3 regions of the Xanthomonas albilineans genome follow, and region 2 is predicted to be linked to each of the others. Evidence: riboswitches for the same ligand, from Rfam matches in the RefSeq annotation. Region 2 holds a riboswitch; each other region holds the start of a gene.
The links. A riboswitch is a leader RNA that binds a small molecule or an ion and turns the genes downstream of it on or off. The one in region 2 is predicted to bind cobalamin.

Region 1 (6,486 bases), 750 kb from region 2:
GGCAGCATGCACAACAAGGTGGTGACGATGGTCGCACGCGCGTTGCGCGAACTCGGCGTGTGCGTGGTGCGCTTCAACTTTCGCAGCGTCGGTGCTTCCGCCGGCAGCTTCGATCACGGCGTGGGCGAGCAGCAGGATCTGGCCGCCGTGGCCGCCTGGGTGCGCGCGCAGCGTCCGCACGATGCATTGTGGCTGGCCGGTTTCAGTTTCGGTGCCTATGTGTCGCTGCGCGCCAGCGCCGCGCTGCAGCCGCAGGTGCTGATCTCGATCGCACCGCCGGTCGGGCGCTGGGATTTTGATCGCGTGGCGCCGCCGCCGCAGTGGTTGGTGATTCAGGGCGATGCCGACGAAATCGTCGATTCACAGGCGGTATACGCTTGGCTGGAGACGTTGCCGTCGCCACCGCAACTGGTACGCATGCCTGATACCAGTCATTTCTTCCATCGTAAGCTGATCGATCTGCGCGGTGCCTTGCAGCACGCGGTCAAGGGCTGGTTGCCGGCGGCACAGGCGTGAGTTCGGCGGCAATACCGTCGCAGCGCTACGCCGATGGTGTGGCGCGCGGTGACTGGCGCGACGATCCGGCGCAGCATGCCGCGTTGGCCGAACTGGACCGTCTCCACAGGGTGATCGTGGACAGCGAGCAATCCGGCTGGCTGGATCGCATGGCGGCGTTCTGGAAGAAGTCCGAGCCGGTCCGTGGCTTGTACTTTTGGGGTGGAGTGGGGCGGGGCAAGACCTTCCTAGTCGATCTGTTCTACGATGGCCTGCCGATCGAGCGCAAGTACCGCACGCACTTCCACCGCTTCATGCGCGGTGTGCACGAGCGCTTGCGCGAGCAGGCCGGGCATAGCGATCCTTTGGCCAGGATCGCGCAGGAGTGGCGCACCCGCTTGCGGGTGCTGGTGCTGGACGAATTCTTCGTGACCGACATCGGCGATGCGATGCTGCTTGGACGATTGCTGGAGCGCTTGTTCGCCGAGGGCGTCACCCTGGTGACCACCTCGAACACCGCGCCGCAGAATCTCTACCTCAACGGCCTGCAGCGCGCGAGCTTCCTGCCAGTCATCGCGCTGCTGCAAAAGTACTGCGTGGAGTTGTACGCCGAAGGCGCCGAGGACTACCGCATGCGCGCGTTGACGCGCTCGCCGGTATACCGCACGTCGTTGGTCGAGGAGGCCGACGCATGGCTGGAACAACGCTGGAGCGAGCTGACCGGCAACGCCGAGGCGCGCCGCGGCAACATCGAGATCGAAGCGCGCAAGATCCCGGTGCGTGCACGTGGCAAGAGTATCGTCTGGTTCGATTTCGCCGCGTTGTGCGAGGGGCCGCGTAGTCCGAATGATTACATCGAAATCGCACGCGAGTTCACCACTCTCCTGCTCGGCGGCATTCCCCACTTCGGTCGCGGGAACGAAGACGCGGCAAGGCGCTTCGTCAACCTGATCGACGAGTTGTACGACCGGCATGTCAATCTGGTCTGCACGGCGCAGGACCCGCCGCCGCTGCTGTACACCGGTGAGCGCCTGGCCGGCGCGTTCGAACGCACCGCCTCGCGCTTGATCGAAATGCAGAGCGCCGAGTACCTGGCGGCCGCGCACCGCGGCTGAGTGCGGCGCATCCGCGCCGCCTGGTAACAGCGGGCAGCATGGACCTGCGTTTTCCCATAGAGATGCCGCTGTCTGGCAGGTGGCGCGGATGCAGTGGGTGTCGTGCGCCGGCCCGGCGGCGCCCTGCGGCGGCGGGCGACTGACCGTCCATGGCCTGGTAGCTGCGCCGCCCACACGACGCAGTCGCGTGGATCTGCCCGTCGCGGCATTGCATTAGTGAGGATTGCATCGCATAAATATCGCTTGCTATTAAATAGCGTGCTATTTATCATGTGGCACATGAACCCGCTCCCCTCCACTGCCGCCACCGACCTGCTCCGGCTGGACAACCAGTTGTGCTTCGCGCTGTATTCGGCCAACTTGGCGATGCACAAGCTCTACCGGGGGTTGTTGCGCGCGCTGGGCCTGACTTATCCCCAATATCTGGCGATGCTGGTGCTGTGGGAACAGGACCAGCGCAGTGTCTCGGACATCGGCGAGCGCCTGTTCCTGGATTCGGCCACGCTGACCCCATTGCTCAAGCGCCTGGAGACGCTCGGCCTGCTGACCCGCCGCCGTGCCGCCGAGGACGAGCGTCGGGTGGTGGTCGCACTGACCGAACGCGGTCACGCCCTGCGCGAGCGGGCGCAGGTGTTGCCGGAGCGTGTGTTGTGCGCGGTCGCCTGCGATCTGGAGCAACTGACCCGTTTGAAACACGAACTGGAGGACGTGCGCGGCAAATTATTGGTCGCGTCTTGAGCGTCGCCTGCGTTCAATTCGCCGATTTTGCTGCGTCCTACTCGGTGTTCGACTCTCTCCATCCCTGACGCTACGGCGTCGTCCTTCGTAAGGAGTATCACCATGGCTTCACCGACCACCATCGCTTACACCGCCACCGCCACTGCCACCGGGGGCCGCGACGGCCGCGCTGTGACCCCCGACAAGACGTTGGACGTCAAGCTGTCGACCCCGCGCGAACTCGGCGGCGCCGGCGGCGACGGCACCAACCCGGAGCAACTGTTCGCGGCCGGCTATTCGGCCTGCTTCCTCGGCGCGATGAAGTTCGTCGCCGGTCAGGACAAGCTCAAGCTGCCGGCCGAACCGACCATCGAAGGCAAGGTCGGCATCGGCCAGATCCCCGGTGGCTTCGGCATCGCCGTGGAACTGCGCATCGCGGTGCCGGGCATGGAGCGTGCGGCGCTGCAATCGCTGGTAGATAAGGCGCATCAGGTATGCCCGTACTCTAATGCCACCCGCGGCAACATCGATGTGAATCTGATCGTGGTCGATTGAGTCAGGGGTGTCCCGACCCGTCGCACGGCGGCGGTATCCGGCACTGCGATGTCCTCTGCCCGTGGCGGTAGCGCCGGGCAGACGTTTGTCCCTTGCAGCGGGCGGCCATCGGCCGCCCGCTTGCGTTGTGCGGACAGCCCGCCGCATCCCCGTTTTGGCTCCGTTCCTTGGTTGTTTCACAAGGTCATCACGGCCTCGATCCTGGTGATGGAGGCGGGTGACGCAGGCAAGCCATTGGCAGGCTTAGCTTTTCGTGATTGCACCTACATTTAGCGTTGACGTCACTATTGCACCCCACTATCTTGGGGTTGTCGGTTCCTGCGGCACCTCGCCACGGGATCAAAAGGGAAGCCGGCGTGGCGTGTGAGCGCCAACGTCGGTGCTGTGCCGCAGCGGTCATTGGGAACGATCCTTCACTGCCTGAGGCTCCCGCCTTGGCGAGCGACGGGTTCGGAACTGCCCAGTCGCCGCGCGGCCTATCAGCCCGAAGACCTGCCGACAGCCGCGTGAAGCACACCGCGTGGCGCCGACTTTAGTGTCTCCGGGGGGAGATGGTTGGTGTAGCAGATGACCGCTCGCAGGCGCCGCCTGCGCTGCTGCTTCTCCGCGACACCGTATCCCTCCGCCGATTCGGTCGGACCGCTGCCTGAGGGGGGGGCGGGTGGCTGTGTGCATCACGCTTGGAGACACGTTCATGAGTCAGACCCACAGCCTGCCGGCTGCCGCTTCCATCGACGACACCGTCGATTCCACGACCGCCGCCGCCATCGCGCAGCCCACCACGGCCAGCAGCGAGCCGAGCAACGATCAGCGCGCCGTCACCTGGATCGTCAAGGACGGCGGCAACCGCCGCATGGCCTTCGACCGTTCGCGCCTGCAGCGCACTTTGGATCGGATCCACGCCGAGTTCCCGCAGCTGGATGTGAGCGACTACGAGCGCAAGGCGTTCGCTTTCATCGAGAAGAAGGAAAGCCTGTCCGCCGACGAGATGGTCGACTACCTGATTCGCGAAGCCGAATCGCGTGTGGACATCGCCACGCCGGAGTGGGAGTACTTTGCCGCGCGTCTGTACCTGGATCGCCTGTACAAGCGCGCCAGCAAGAACCGTTTCTACGATGCTGGCGAGAAGTACGGCTCCTACGTCGGCTTGCAGGAAAGTCTGGCCGATCGCGGCGTGTATTCGATCAACATCCTCAAGAATTATTCCAAGGAAGAGCTGGCCGAGGCCGGCCGGATGATCGATCCCGAACGCGACAAGTTGTTCGCCTACAACGGCCTGTACCTGCTGGCGACGCGCTATCTGGCCACCGACAACTCGCGTAAGGTCTACGAACTGCCGCAGGAGCGCTGGCTGACCATCGCGTTGTACCTGATGCAGGATGAAAAGCCGCGTGAGCGGCGCATGCAGTTGGTTGGCGAGGCGTACTGGGCGCTGTCCAACCTGTACATGACCGTCGCCACCCCGACCCTGTCCAACGCCGGCAAGATCGGCGGGCAGCTGTCGAGCTGCTTCATCGACACCGTCGACGACAGCCTGCAAGGCATCTACGACTCCAACACCGACGTGGCGCGCGTGTCCAAGCACGGTGGTGGCGTCGGCGCCTACCTGGGCTACGTGCGCTCTTCCGGCTCGGCGATCCGTGGGGTCAAGAACTCTAGCGGCGGCGTGGTGCCGTGGATCAAGCAACTCAACAACACCGCTGTGTCGGTGGACCAGCTCGGCCAGCGTAAGGGCGCCATCGCCGTGTACCTGGACATCTGGCACCGCGACATCGAGGCGTTCCTGGATCTGCGCCTGAACAACGGCGATCAGCGCCTGCGCGCGCACGACGTGTTCACCGCGGTGTGCGTGCCGGATATCTTCATGGAAGCGGTCGAGCGCCGCGGCGAGTGGTATCTGTTCGACCCGTACGAGGTGAAGGAGGTCAAGGGCTGGTACCTGCAGGATTTCTTCGACGAAAAGCGCGGCGAAGGCAGTTTCCGCGCCAAATACGAGGAAGTGGTGGCCGACGAACGCATCGGTCGCAAGGTGGTCAAGGCCATCGACATGTTCAAGCGGATCATGGTCAGTCAGTTGGAGACCGGCAACCCGTTCATGTTCTATCGCGATGAAGTCAATCGGATGAACCCGAACAAACACCAGGGCATGGTCTATTCCAGCAACCTGTGTACCGAGATTCTGCAAAACATGAGCCCGACCCGGGTCATCCAGGAGATGATCAGCGGCGATCAGATCGTGACTACCAAGCAGGCCGGCGACTTCGTCGTGTGCAACCTGTCCTCGGTGAATCTGGGGCGCGCGGTCACCGCACAGCCGGATCTGCTGTCGCCGGACATTCTGGAGAGGCTGATCCGCGTCCAGGTGCGCATGCTCGACAACGTCATCGACCTCAACGACCTGCCGGTGCCGCAGGCCACCATCACCAACCAAAAGTACCGCGCGATTGGGCTGGGCACCTTCGGCTGGCACCACTTGCTGGCGCAGAAGGGCATCGAGTGGAACTCCCGTCAGGCCGAGGATTACAGCGACACGCTGTACGAGCGCATCAATTACCTGACCATCCAGGCGAGCTTGGCGCTGGCCCAGGAAAAGGGCGCCTACAAGGTGTTCAAGGGCAGCGACTGGCAGAACGGCGAGTACTTCAGCAAGCGCGGCTACGACAGTGCGCAGTGGCAGGAACTGGCCGCGCAGGTGAGCGTGCATGGCGTGCGCAACGCCTGGATGGTGGCGGTGGCGCCGAACATGAGCACCGCGCAGATCGCCGGCTCCACCGCCTCGATCGACCCGATCTACAGCGCGTTCTACTACGAAGAGAAGAAGGACTTCCGTCGCCCGGTGGTGGCGCCGGGGCTGACCGTGGACACCTATCCGTACTACGAAAAGGGTGCCTACAAGGTCGACCAGTTCGCCAGCGTGCGCCAGAACGCCCGCCGTCAGCGCCACGTCGATCAATCGATCAGCTTCAACTTCTACGTGCCCAGCGGCATTCGCGCCGGCACGCTGCTGGACTTGCACATGACCGCGTGGAAGGAAGGCCTGAAGACCACTTACTACGTGCGTTCCAACGACATCGACATCAGCGAATGCGAGTGGTGCTCCAGCTGATCGCCGGCGCCTAGCGCCCAGCGCCGTGCGTGCCAGGGATGTCCCGGTGCGCGTGGAGTGTTTCCGTCGCGCCGCATGTCGGCGCCGTTCACCCGATTTCCGAAGTAAATCTCATGGCCATCGCGCTCGATCGCATCAAGATTCTCGAACCGCTGCACCCCAACCGGTCCACCGGCATCATCAACGGCACCACCAGCGGCATCCTCAACTGGAACGATATCCCGTACCCGTCCTTCTATCGGGCGTACAAGGAACTGTCGACCAACTTCTGGATCCCCGACGAAGTGGACATGAAGGGCGATGCCAAGCAGTACGGCGAACTGTCGGCGCGCGAGAAAAACGCCTACGACTCGATCATCGGCTTGTTGGCCACGCTGGATTCGCCGCAGACGCGCTTCATCTACAACGTCGCCGAATACATCACCGACCCGGCCGCGCACGCCAATGCCGCGATCATCGGCCAGCAGGAGGTGATCCACAACGAGAGCTACTCCTACG
Region 2 (6,486 bases):
CGCGCCTGCTCAAGCGCGATATGGACATTCGCGACGTGCCGGGTTTCGAGCCAGCCACACCGATCCGCTGGGGCAACAACAACCCACCGGACGAGCGTCCGGGCGGCAACCGTCCACCGCGCCGCGGCAGCCATGCACGACGCGGACACGGTGATGCGCCGTCGCACGCCCACGCGGGCAGCAAGAAGCCCGGCGGCCACCACGCCGACGGTGCCCGCCGCCAGGGTCAGGGACGCCGCCAGGGCAATGGCGGCAACCGCCCGCCCAGCAACGCTCCGCACTGAAGCCAGGACACAGTCGCCAGCCCGCGTGGACGTATCCACAAATGCCGCCCTTCGGGGCGGCATGCAGCTCGACCCATCTCCATAGAAGTAGCCAGGGCATACACGATCACGCCACTGATATCGCACGACTCTCCTCATACAATGTCGCCATGGACATCTTCAAAGTTTTCACCCTAGAAGCGGCACACCGCCTACCCAACGTACCGCCAGGTCACAAATGCGCGCGTCTGCACGGACATTCGTTCCGGGTCGAATTGCACGTCAGTGGGGAGCCAGATCCCGAAACCGGCTGGCTTGTCGATTTCGGCGACATCAAGGCCGCGTTCCTGCCGCTCTACGAGCAACTCGACCACCACTACCTCAACGACATTGAGGGCCTGGAAAATCCGACCAGCGAGCGTCTGGCCGTGTGGATCTGGGAGCGGCTCAAGCCAGTCCTGCCCATCCTCAGCGAAGTGGTGGTGCACGAGACCTGCACCTCCGGCTGCCGCTATCGCGGCCCTGCGGCCTGAGCCCGACGGGTCGCCGCACACGCCCCAGCCCGCGACCACATCCCGAACGCCACCGGGAGCGTCTATTTTTAATTCAAGCTATTGATTTTGAATAAATTTAAACGGATCCTGAGCGGCTTCAGAAAAATCATGTTGCAATGCAGCAGGATCGGAGTATGTTGCGCTGCAACAGCCAATCAGCATTCCCACGGAGTTGCATGATGTCCGCCCAGTTCAACGACCAGTTCAGCAGCTATACCCAGCAGTTCGCCGCTACCGCAGCGCGTGCCAATCGTCTGGCGCTGGAAAGCGCGGAGGGCGTGTTCGGCGTACAGTTGAAAACTTTCGAGAAGAACATCTCGGCCACCGCCAGCTTCCTCAGCGAACTGACCGAAGCGCGAGATCTTGGCAGCATCCAGGCGCTGTGGCCGAAGGGCTTGCAGTTGGCCCGCGACAGCTTCGAGCGTCTGGCCACGGCCAACCAGGAAGTGTTCGGTCTCGGCCTGAAGACCTCAGAAGCCATCGGCCAGTTGGCCAAGCATCAGTTCGAAGCAGCCACCGAACAGGCTGCGGCGAAGCCGAAAACTACCAGCAAGTAATCTCTCGCTCTACGTCGCTGCGGCCATGCCGCGCGACGCACCCGGCGGTCTGCATGGGCCCCTCCCCCCATGCAACCTCAGGCCCGGTGGATCCCTCCCTCCACCGGGCTTTTTTATGCGCCGGATTCAGGCCTCTGCACGGGTATCGCACTGCTGCAAGCACAGCGCGTACGTCACCGCTGCATTGCGCCACGGCACGACTCAGCCCGGCGCCACCTGCTCGCCGGACCACGGCTGCAGGAACGTTGCCAGTTGCTCGGCCTGCGGCTGCGGCCTATACGGCAGACGTCCCCAGCACGGCATCGGCAGCCGTTCGCTCAGCATCGCCATGTTGTCGTCGATACGCTCCATCGCCGGGTCGATCTCGTTCCCGATCCAGCCGATGCACTGCAAGCCATCGGCAGCGATCGCCGCGGCGCTCAGCCGGGCGTGATTGAGGCAACCCAGGCGCAAGCCCACCACCAACACCACCGGCAAACCCAGCGCGCGTGCCAGGTCGGCCTGATCCAGCGTCGCCGATAGCGGCGCCGCCCAGCCACCGACGCCTTCCACCACCAACACATCCGCCAGGGCACGCAAGCGGGCGAAGGCAGCGGCGATCGGCTCCAATGACAGTTGCACACCCGCATCGGCAGCGGCCAGTTCCGGTGCCAACGGCAACGGCAAGGCGTAGGGATTGAGATCGTGATACGCCGGGCACGGCACACTCGCCGCCTGCAACGCCAGCGCATCTTCGTTGCGCCAGCCATCGGCGTGACGCTCGCAGCCGCTGGCGACCGGCTTCATGCCGACCGCGCGCTGACCGCGCGTGCGCAAGGCATGCAACAGCGCAGTGCTAGCGATGGTCTTACCGATGCCGGTATCGGTGCCGGTGACGTAGAAGGCGGGAAAACGCATGACAAAAGCCTGTGGATTGAGCGGCAAAACGCGCGGCGGCGCGCAGGATAGCCGGCAACGCGCCCGACGTCAGCCCTGCGACGGCGCTCACAAGGCAGGTCGCGCTGCTAGACTCGCACGATGTTCGCGTCCTCCTCGCTTACCGGCAGCAAGCCGGAACAGTACGCCCAGTTACTCGCTCAGGCGCGTGCGCTGGTCGCTGGCGAACCCGATCGCATCGCCAATGCCGCAAATCTGGCAGCGCTGGTGTACCACGCGTTGCCGCAACTGAACTGGGTCGGTTTCTATCTCTACGATGGCAAGGAACTGGTGGTCGGGCCGTTCCAGGGCCTGCCCGCGTGCGTGCGCATTCCCTTGCACAAGGGTGTGTGCGGCGCCGCCGCCAGCAGCGGGCAGACCCAGCGCATCGACGATGTGGAGACATTTCCCGGGCACATCGCCTGCGATGCGGCCTCGCGCTCCGAACTGGTCGTGCCACTGCTACGCAATGGCGCCCTGATCGGCGTGTTCGATCTGGATAGCCCAGACCTGGCCCGCTTCGACGCCGACGACCAATGCGGCCTGGAAGCCATCGCACAGGTCTTCGTCGACAGCCTGCGATAGACGCACCGCGATGCGTCGTCCGACCAAGCTGCGCAACATCGGCCCCAAGAGCACCGCCTGGCTGCGTCAGGTGGGCGTGCACACACCCCAGGATCTGGCGGCGGCCGGTGCAATTGGCGCCTTCCTCAAGGTCAAGCGCGCCGGCTTCAAACCCAGCCTCAACCTGCTGTACTCGCTGGAAGGCGCGTTGCGCGACTGCCATTGGCAGCAACTGCCCGAAGCACGACGCACGCAGTTGCTGAGCGAACTGGAAACCGCAGCAACCGCATTGCAGGCCGCCCACGGTCGACCAATGGCCGCGCCAGTGGCGACCACCCGCTTCGCTCGCGACGACGACGACGACAAGGCTCACAACAGCACTGGGAGCGATGAGGAGCCCAGCCGCCGCGCCGGCACCAGTGCGATCGACTGAACCGCGCCACAATGGCGTACAATCGAGCCACTTCAAGGTGACCCGCCGGCTCCGGCCCGCGGGTTGAAACGGGAAGCCGGTGCGTCTTGCGACAAAGCCGGCGCTGCCCCAGCAACGGTAAGCGATCCGCGCTGACGACCCACACCGCTGTGCCATGGCATGGGCAGGCGTCGCAGCCGGGAGGTCCGCCTCCGCCTCCGCCATCGCCAGCCCGGAGACCGGCCTTGCAGTTCACAGGTTGCGATGCGCGGGCGTCGCGCGTGCTGCGCCATGTTCGGTGCTGTCCACTCGCTCGCTCCCATTCGCGACTCCCTTGTTGTCACAGCGCACGCTCGCGCGCCGGAGTTGCTACCCCATGTCGTCCCACCTGCTTTCGGTCGCAATCGCGTCCGCCCTGTTCCTGCCTTCGCTGGCGCTGGCCGCCGATGCCGCCAACGACCTCGATCAGGTCCTGGTCACCGCCACCCGCACCCAGATCGCAGTGGAGGACAGCGTGGTACCGGCACAGGTCATCGACCGCGCCGAGATCGAACGCAGCCAGGCCGATTCGCTGGCGCAGTTGCTGCAAGGCCGGGCAGGCATCGGTATCTCCAACCAGGGCGGGCTGGGCAAGTTGACCACCCTGAACCTGCGCGGCAGCGAATCGGACCACGTGTTGGTGCTGGTAGACGGCGTTCGCATCGGCTCGGCCAGCGCCGGCTTGGCCGCGTTCCAGGACCTGCCGCTGAGCCAGATCGAACGCATCGAGATCGTGCGCGGCCCGCGTTCGAGCCTGTACGGCTCCGACGCCATCGGCGGCGTCATCCAGATTTTCACCCGCCATGCCGGCCAGGGCTTCCAACAGAACCTGAGCCTGGGCGGCGGCAGCGATGGCCTGCGCGACGCCAGCGCCGGCTTCAGCAACCGCGGCACGCGCGGCTGGCTCGCCGTGCAGAGCGGTTACCAGAAGACCCGCGGCATCAACGCCTGCAACGGTTCGGCCATGCTGTTCGCGGGCTGCTTCGTCGACCAGCCCGACCGCGATGGCTACCGCAACGTCTCGCTGAGCGCACGCGGCGGCTACGCGCTGAGCGATACGCTGCGGGTCGCAGGTCAGGCGCTGAACATCGACAGCCGCAACGCATACGACGGCGACCCGGTATACGCCGGCAACGAGGCCGACAACACCCAACAGGTGTTCGGCGGCACCCTCGACTGGACCCCATCCGAGCGCCTGCACCTGAGCACGCAACTCGGCCGCAATGTCGACGATGCCCACAGCTACTACCGCGCTCCGGGCAGCCACACGCGCAGCTTTGTCAGCACCTTCGACAGCCGCCGCGATACCGCGGCGGCGCAGGGCGACATCACCCTGACCGAAGGCCACCTGCTCAGCGTCGGCAGCGACTGGCAGCGCGAACAAGTGACCAGCACCACCGCCTTCGACGTCGACAGCCGCCGCAATACCGGCGTGTTCGCCGAATACCAGGGCCATTTCGGCGCACAACAGCTACAGGCCAGCGTGCGCAGCGACGACAACCAACAGTTCGGCGAACACACCACCGGCAGCCTCGGCTGGGGCCTGGCCCTGGGCGGCGGGGTCAAACTCACCGCCAGCATCGGCACTGGCTTCAAGGCGCCGACCTTCAACGACCTGTATTTCCCCTTCGCCGGCAACCCGGCACTGAAACCGGAGAAGTCCAAGAGCGGGAACCTGGGCGTGGCACAGTACGCGGACACTTGGAACTGGACCTTCAACGCCTACGAAACCCGCGTCGACGACCTGATCTCCTACGACGCCGCCACGTTCCTGCCGGTGAATGTGGACGAGGCGCGCATCCGCGGTGCCGAGCTGACCGGTTATGCGACGCTGGCCGGCTGGGAACTGTCGGCGCAGCTGAGCCATACCGATCCACGCAACCGCAGCGACGGCGACAACCGCGACAACTGGCTGGCGCGGCGCGCACAGAACACCGGACGACTGGACGTGGATCGCGGCTTCGGGCCGATCAAGTTCGGCATCACCGCATTCGGCAGTGGCCACCGCTACGACGACGCGGCCAATCAGGTGCGCCTGGGCGGCTACGGCACGGTCGATCTGCGCGTGGAATACGCATTCGCAGCCGACTGGACATTGCAGGCCAAGGCCAGCAACGTATTCGACCGTCGCTACCAGACCGTGAATTGGTACAACCAACTGGGCCGCGAGTACGGCCTAACCCTGCGCTACGCGCCAGCGGCACGCTGAGCGTTCACAACACGCTGCGCCGCATGGCGCAGCGCGGGTGGAGACGCAGCGAAAGTGGTATGCGCTCGAAACTCGCGGTTCAGCGCAACCGCAATAATTCGCGCACGTCGTCCATCAACAGCACGACATCGGCCTTGGTCAGATCCAACATGCGCGGATAGCCATAGCGCACCAGCGCCACGGGCATGCCCGCGGCATGCGCCGCCTGCAGGTCGGTCGCGGAATCGCCCACCATCAGGCAACGCGAGGGCGGCTGCGCAAACTGCCGCGCCAAGTGCAGTAACGGTGCCGGGCTGGGCTTGCGCTCGGATAGGCTATCGCCACCGAGTACCGCCGCAAACGCATCGGCCACACCGAGATGACACAGTAACGGCGACACCAAGGCGACCGGCTTGTTGGTGCACAGCGCCAACGTGGTGCCGGCGGCGCGCAATTGGGACAGCGCCTCAGCCACGCCCGGATACAGACGTGGACTGCGCAACAGACAGTCCGCGTAATGACGCATGAAAACCGGCATCACCACATCGATCGGAGTGGCATCGTGCGCGTGCCGCCATGCGCTCTCGACCAGCGTGCGCACGCCTTCGCCGATCCAGCCAAGCACGCTGGCCTCGGGCACACGCGCCAAGCCGAACGCGCTCAGCGTGCGATTGAGCGCTTCGGCGATGTCGGCGCCACTGTCCACCAAGGTGCCGTCCAGATCGAATATCACCACTGCATAAGGAAACGTCATCTCGTTGCTGTGCCCGCGAAGAAGGCAGGCATTGTAGGCGGCACCATGTTGCGACCGACACACCCCTGCACATCGGCAGGCGGGTGACGCGCGATGCGCATCACGCTCGGATCAGGCGAACAGCTGGCCCTGGGTCTGCCCTGGCGCGCACTCATGGAAGCCGGATAATCCCACTCCCACCAGGCGATAACGCGTGGATGCGGGCAAGTCCACACGTTGGCGCAACGCCAGGGCGATGTC
Region 3 (6,486 bases), 760 kb from region 2:
GAACTGCTCCAGCGGCCATACCTTGCCGTCCGAGCAGTAGCCGTGTACTAGCACCAACTTCTGCCCGGTTCCCTGCGGTTCCGTACTAGCCATTGTGCGCAGGGTCGCCGGGCGTTCGCCCATGCGCATGCTCTCGTCGATCGCACCACCGCGGGCGATGCTGTCGCTGCGCAATGCCGGCAGTGTCAGCGCCAGCGTGTCATGCGTGGCCAGAGGCACGAAATTGTCCGGATCCTCGACACGCAGATTGCGCAGGGTGAATGGCGCGCGCGCGTCGGCACGCACGATCCAGCGTTCGTCCACGCTCAATGGCAAGCGTCCGTCCTGCGGTGCGATCATGCCACCGAGCCAGGCGACCGGCACCGCCTTGCCGTTGCGGCCGGTGCCCCACAGTTCGCCGAGCACGCGATAGTGCGTCGGCGTTTGAGCGCCTCCGGTCCGCACCGCAATCGGCAGCGTTAGCCGTGTGCCAGGCTGCGCGCTGGCGACCACCGCATCGGTCGCGATGCGCAGGGTCGTGTCCAGCACCGGCAGTACATGCTCGCTGGTGCGGACGAAGGCCTGGCCGCTGGCGTCGTGGCCGTGTACCACCACCTGCGCGATGTAGGTGCCGCTTGCCGTTGCCGGGAAATCACCCGCATACAAGCCGTCGCTGGCGGCACCATCGCCATGGCGGCCGTCGTCGGCCATCGGCCACTGACTGACCGTGCCATCGGGCGCGATCACCCGCAGTTGCGCGTTGTCGATGCGTCCTGCGCTGGTGCTGTTGCCGAGCGCGATGGCGCCTTGTGCGTCGATGCCGCTGAGCAAAGCCGTTATGCCGATGCGCTGACCGCGTTGCAGTTGCCGGCGGTCGCTCGGATAAGAGGCCAGTTGGGTGCGTGCGTCACCTTCCAGCAGCACGTAGCCGCGTTGCGCGGTGTTGCTGTCCGCTTGCAGGGTCAAAGTCCAGTCGCCATTGGCTGCGCTGTCCACGTGGTAATCGCGTGTTTGCACAGTGGCGTTGCCAGTGCCCAGGCGACTCGTCTGCGCGCTGGGAGTCAGCACGGCGTTGGTCGCGCTGGTCGCCGTTGGCGCGATCAGGCGGGGCTGCCAATCGTGTCCGTCGGAGAGGACGAGAAAGTGTAATTGGCCGTTCTCCACCGGCAGCGTGGCATGCCACTGCGCGGGGCTGCCGCTATGCGCAGCGGAGAATTCCACTGGCAGTAGCGCGCTTCTGGATAGGATTGCGGTTTCTGCCGGCGCTGGCGCGCGCATCTGCGCGAACTCTTCCGGCGGGCCGGCCAATTGTTTCGGGACCAGTTCGGCCGCCTGCAGCGCGGTGGCGGGAATGACGAGACACAGGATGCAAGCAGCGGATAGTTTTGGACGTTTTACTAGCATGATGTTCTCTCCAGGTGAGGGGGAGAATCACATGTGGATGCAGGAAATACGGCATGTCACCACCGTCGGCACGGCTCCGGGCACGCTATATGTTCATCGCTCCGTGATTCGGCCTCGTTATAACAGGCCGATTGTGACGGGCAAAAGATGTAGCGTCGTCATCGTTCTGTCTGCAGACAGGGGGCTGTTCGATGATGCCCGGCGCAGTGCTGCGCCGGGCATCGTCACCTCACGCTGCCTGGGCGTGTTGCGTGCGCAATTGCTGCGCCGCCTCCACCATCGCCTTGAGCGCACTGCGCGTCTCCGGCCAGCCGCGGGTCTTTAGGCCGCAGTCGGGGTTGACCCAGATGTGCTGCGGGTCCAATACCGCGCGGGCTTTGTCCAGCAGTTCCACCATTTCTCGCGTGCTGGGGACGCGCGGGGAATGGATGTCGTAGACGCCCGGGCCAATCGAATTCGGATAGCTGTAGCGCACGAACGCATCGAGCAACTCCATGCGCGAGCGCGAGGTCTCGATCGAGATCACATCGGCATCCAACGCTGCCACCGATTCGATGATGTCGTTGAATTCGGAGTAGCACATGTGGGTGTGGATTTGGGTCGTATCGCGCACGCCGGCCGCGCTGATGCGGAAGCACTGCACTGCCCAGTCCAGATACGCCTGCCAGTCCGCACTGCGTAGCGGCAGGCCCTCGCGGAACGCGGGTTCGTCGATCTGAATCACGCCGATGCCGGCGGCTTCCAGGTCGCGAACCTCATCGCGTAACGCCAGTGCGATCTGCCTGCAGGTTTGTGCGCGTTCCTGGTCGTCGCGCACGAACGACCACTGCAGCATCGTCACCGGGCCGGTCAGCATGCCCTTCATCGGCCGATTGGTCAGTGACTGCGCATACTGCGACCAGCGCACCGTCATTGGCGCAGGACGTTGCACGTCGCCGTAGATGACCGGTGGTTTCACGCAGCGCGAACCGTAGCTCTGTACCCAGCCATATTGGGTGAAGGCGAAGCCGTCGAGTTGTTCGCCGAAGTATTCGACCATGTCGTTGCGCTCGAACTCGCCATGCACCAGCACGTCTAAACCGAGTTGTTCCTGGATGCGGACGCAACGCTCGGTCTCCGCGGCGATGAAAGCATCGTACTCGGCATCGCTGAGCTTGCCCGCCTTGTGCTGCGCACGCGCCTGACGCACCTGCTCGGTCTGTGGGAACGAGCCGATGGTGGTGGTCGGATAGGCCGGAAGTTGCAGTGCGGCCTGCTGCGCCTGCTTGCGTTTTGGATACGGCGTTTGACGGTGTCCGGCATCCTCGTTCAGCGCGGCCAGGCGCTGTGCCACGTCGGGGCGGTGTACGCGCGTGGAGGCGCGCCGCGCTGCCAGGGCATCGCGCGCGGCGGCGAGCGCCGTCTGTGCCTGCGGCAGGTCGTCCAGCGCATCGGCCAGCGTGCGCAGTTCCTGCAGTTTTTGTTTGGCGAACGCCATCCAGGTGAACAGATCCGGATCCAGGCGGGTTTCTTGCTGCAGATCCACAGGGACATGCAGCAGCGAGCACGATGGTGCCAGCCACAGTCGTTCGCGCCCGAGATGGCCGGCGGCATAGCGTGCCAGGGTCAGCGCGTTGTCCAGCGGAGTGCGCCACACATTACGGCCGTTGACCAATCCGGCGGACAGGATGCGGTCAGCCGGCAGCGCCTTCAGCACGGCATCCAACTGCGCCACGCCGCGCACCAGATCCACGTGGATGCCGTCCACCGGCAGCCCTATTGCCAAGTCGAGGTTGTCGCCGAGCTCGCCGAAATAGGTCGTCAACAGCAGCTTTGGTCGCGGCTTCCCCGCCAGGAACGCATAAGCACGGCGGTAGGCATCGTGTGTAGCCTCGTCCAGGTCCAGCACCAGGGCGGGCTCGTCGATCTGCACCCATTCCGCGCCGGCCGCTTGCAGCTTCTGCAGCAGTTCGGCATAGACCGGCAGCAGGCTATCCAACAGCGCCCAGCGGTCGCTACCGTCCACTGTCTTGGACAGCGCCAGGAACGTCACCGGCCCGATCAGCACCGGCCGGGTGAGGATGCCCTGTGCCTTGGCTTCCAGGAAGTCGCCCAGCGGCTTGTCGCCGCGCAGACGGAAATGCTGATTGCGCGCCAGCTCCGGCACCAGATAGTGGTAGTTGGTGTCGAACCACTTGGTCATTTCCAGCGCGTGCAGATCCAGGCCGTTTTCCTGTGTGCCGCGCGCCATCGCGAAGTAGCCGGCCAGCGGGTCGGCGTCTGCGAGCGCGCGATAGCGCTGCGGGATCGCATCGAACAAGAATGCGGTGTCCAGCATCGTGTCGTACAGGCTGAAGTCGTTGCTGGGTGGTACGTCCACTCCGACATCGCGTTGCAGTTGCCAGTGACGCTGGCGCAGTTCGCGCGCGGTGTCCTGCAGTTGCGCGCTGTCGGTTTCGCGGCGCCAGTAGCGTTCCAGCGCGCGTTTGAGCTCGCGCCGCGCACCGATGCGCGGGAAGCCGAGATTGGTCACGATCGTCATGTTGCGTTTCCTCATTGCATTCATTGGCATTGAGGAACGAAGGAACCGCGCGTCGCGCGTCCGCTTACACGAAACGCTCGCCACACCAGCGACCTTCGCCCCCGCGGGCGAACCGGTACCGTGCGGAAAGGCGGAAGACGCGGCGCGGCGCGGGGCCACGTCACGGTTCCAGCCGCCTCCCCGCGGAGGTGCCAGGTCGAATCAGAGGACGCACTGTCCTCCGGCCGGGGCCGGTATTCGGGCTGATGGACGTGCGTACCGTACCGGCTGCGCGCCTACTGTCCGTCGCTTCCCAGGCCTGCATGCGCCGGCCCAGTGCCATTGACGGAGGTCGTTTCCATTCACCGCTGCGGGGCAGCTCCGGAATGGGCGGGCGCTTGCGGCGCCCGCTTTCACCGGATTCCCGTTTAAATCCATCCCTTCATCCGAATGAAGCGATGGATACCTTCGGCGAGCGCACCATAGGCCGAATTTGGCCGGCGGTCAAGCGCCATCGCCGTGGTGCCTGCCGTGGTGGTGAACGTCGGTCCGGCAACGCACGCACCACCGACCCGCTCGCGCGCCATTGCGCCGCGGTTGCCGGCATATGTGTTTGTTCAAGGTTGAAGAATTGGTTGAGAGTTGGGAGAGGAACCCCCCCCCCCCTGGGTCAAACGCGATGTCTCTGTAATCTGGCAGTCCGTTGCACTGTTATGCGCATGGAATAGCCGTGAAAAGGCCTGAGACTATAGGTCGATTGGCACAGGGCAGCCATGTATTCCATGGGATATGTTGGCAGTGCCGCGATGGGCGGGCGCACGGATGGGGGCTGTCTCGGGCGGCACCTACCACCTGTGGTTGCGCCGCGCGGGTGCGTCTTTCCAACCCAGGTAACCTTTCATGCTTAATGCGCTTTTCCTTCGCTCCGGCGTGTGTGTGTCCCTTCTCATTGCGGTCATCACCGCAGGTGCCACGACGGCTGATCCAGCCGCGGACAAGTCCGCGACGGTGCCATTCGTGTACCGCAAACTCGGTGGGGCAACGCGGCCGGTCGTCAACGTGCAGTTGAACGGGCATCCTTACCAGATGATGGTGCATTCGAATGCGTCGTTCTACATGCAGTTGGTCCATCACGTCGCTAAAGAGGTGGGAGTTAGAGATCTGCAACATCGGGGTACTTACGGAATCCAAGAGCCGGGCAAGCTCAGTCCGCTCGGACTCGACGGCGGTAGATTGAACCTGCTCACGATGGGCAAGGCCAACGCTGTGAACGTGCCGGTGTCTGTTTTCGAGACGCCAGAGCCTAAAAACGGCGTGGGAATGCTGGGGATCAAATGGATCGCCGCAAATCGCGTGGTGCTGGATTATCCCGGCAAGCGTGTGTTGGTGAGTCCCGATGCCATGCAGACGTCGACCCTGCGTGCAAGCTTGTTGGCCAAGGGATATGTGGCCGTGCCCATGCAGTTCGACAAGGAGCAAGAGCGTTATACCGTCAGAGCGGCGCTTGGCTCGGTGGAGCGGTCGATGACCGTCAGCACGGTCGGGGAAGTCGACATCGACCCGGAATTCGCGAGTCAGGCCGGTGTGGAAAAGTCCGAGGAGAGCAAGCTAATGTCGGGCCCCAAGGGGGCGCAAAATTACGCTTATCTGACCAAGCATCCGGTTGTTGTGCGGATCGGCGACTGGTCGTCCAAGCCCATGCAGGATGCCTGGATCGAGGATCAGTATGCGTATATGAGCCAGCCTCGCCCAACTGGGGAGGCGCTGGGCGGGATGCTGGGAGCGGATTTCCTGGTAAACGCGGGGGCGGTCATCGATTTTGGAAACAAGACGCTCTACCTGCGCAAGTAGCCGTGGGAGCGGCGAAAGCCGCAGTCGATCCGGCTGCGGCAATCTCCGGCGGGAATGCGCGCTCGCCCCCGCCGGCGTTCATGGCGAAGGTGTAAGCTATTGATCCCAAAGTCAATGATTCAGCGTTGCGGCGTGCCGCCGACAACACCGCCCCGCCGTGCCGATCACGCTCCCGTCCCCCACCCTTGACCTGCCCGCGCGCTATGCCGCATCGCTGCGCCTGTCGGTTGCCCCGATGATGGATTGGACCGACCGCCACTGTCGGGTATTCCACCGGCTGCTGGCGCCGTCGGCGCGGCTTTACACCGAGATGGTGCATGCCAATGCGGTGGTGCTGGGCGATCGCGCACGGCTGCTGGATTACGATGCCGCCGAACACCCGCTGGCGTTGCAGTTGGGTGGCAGCGATCCTGCGTTGCTGGCGCAGGCCGCGCGGATCGGTCAGGACTGGGGCTACGACGAGATCAATTTGAATTGCGGCTGCCCGTCCGACCGGGTCCAGGCCGGGCGCTTCGGTGCCTGCCTGATGCGTGAGCCGGGCTTGGTGGCCGAGTGCGTGGCGGCAATGGCAGCGGCGGTGGACGTGCCGGTGACGGTGAAGTGTCGGCTGGGGGTGGATCAGGACAACGACGAGGCTGCATTCCTGGCGTTTGTCGATCATGTGGCGGCGGCGGGATGCCGCCAGTTCGTCGTACATGCGCGCAACGCCTGGCTGCAGGGCCTGTCGCCCAAGGAAAACCGCGAGGTGCCGC

Region 1: another riboswitch for cobalamin. It lies ahead of XaFJ1_RS00820 (ribonucleoside-diphosphate reductase subunit alpha); the one in region 2 lies ahead of btuB (TonB-dependent vitamin B12 receptor).
Region 3: another riboswitch for cobalamin. It lies ahead of metE (5-methyltetrahydropteroyltriglutamate--homocysteine S-methyltransferase); the one in region 2 lies ahead of btuB (TonB-dependent vitamin B12 receptor).

Annotation. Positions count from the first base shown of each region.
Region 1 is NZ_CP046570.1:201,026-207,511, forward strand. Features, by position in the region: gene XaFJ1_RS00800 (alpha/beta hydrolase) at 1-516, shown strand, start outside; gene zapE (cell division protein ZapE) at 513-1,610, shown strand; gene XaFJ1_RS00810 (MarR family winged helix-turn-helix transcriptional regulator) at 1,890-2,348, shown strand; gene XaFJ1_RS00815 (organic hydroperoxide resistance protein) at 2,451-2,882, shown strand; cobalamin riboswitch at 3,178-3,396, shown strand; gene XaFJ1_RS00820 (ribonucleoside-diphosphate reductase subunit alpha) at 3,577-5,988, shown strand; gene XaFJ1_RS00825 (ribonucleotide-diphosphate reductase subunit beta) at 6,102-6,486, shown strand, end outside.
Region 2 is NZ_CP046570.1:3,176,405-3,182,890, forward strand. Features, by position in the region: gene XaFJ1_RS13260 (DEAD/DEAH box helicase) at 1-284, shown strand, start outside; gene queD (6-carboxytetrahydropterin synthase QueD) at 434-796, shown strand; gene XaFJ1_RS13270 (phasin family protein) at 997-1,374, shown strand; gene bioD (dethiobiotin synthase) at 1,576-2,271, opposite strand; gene XaFJ1_RS13280 (GAF domain-containing protein) at 2,392-2,874, shown strand; gene XaFJ1_RS13285 (TfoX/Sxy family protein) at 2,885-3,286, shown strand; cobalamin riboswitch at 3,305-3,527, shown strand; gene btuB (TonB-dependent vitamin B12 receptor) at 3,642-5,513, shown strand; gene gph (phosphoglycolate phosphatase) at 5,593-6,246, opposite strand; gene dinB (DNA polymerase IV) at 6,358-6,486, opposite strand, start outside.
Region 3 is NZ_CP046570.1:213,441-219,926, forward strand. Features, by position in the region: gene XaFJ1_RS00855 (choice-of-anchor X domain-containing protein) at 1-1,383, opposite strand, end outside; gene metE (5-methyltetrahydropteroyltriglutamate--homocysteine S-methyltransferase) at 1,613-3,904, opposite strand; cobalamin riboswitch at 4,116-4,369, opposite strand; gene XaFJ1_RS00865 (hypothetical protein) at 4,784-5,734, shown strand; gene dusA (tRNA dihydrouridine(20/20a) synthase DusA) at 5,898-6,486, shown strand, end outside.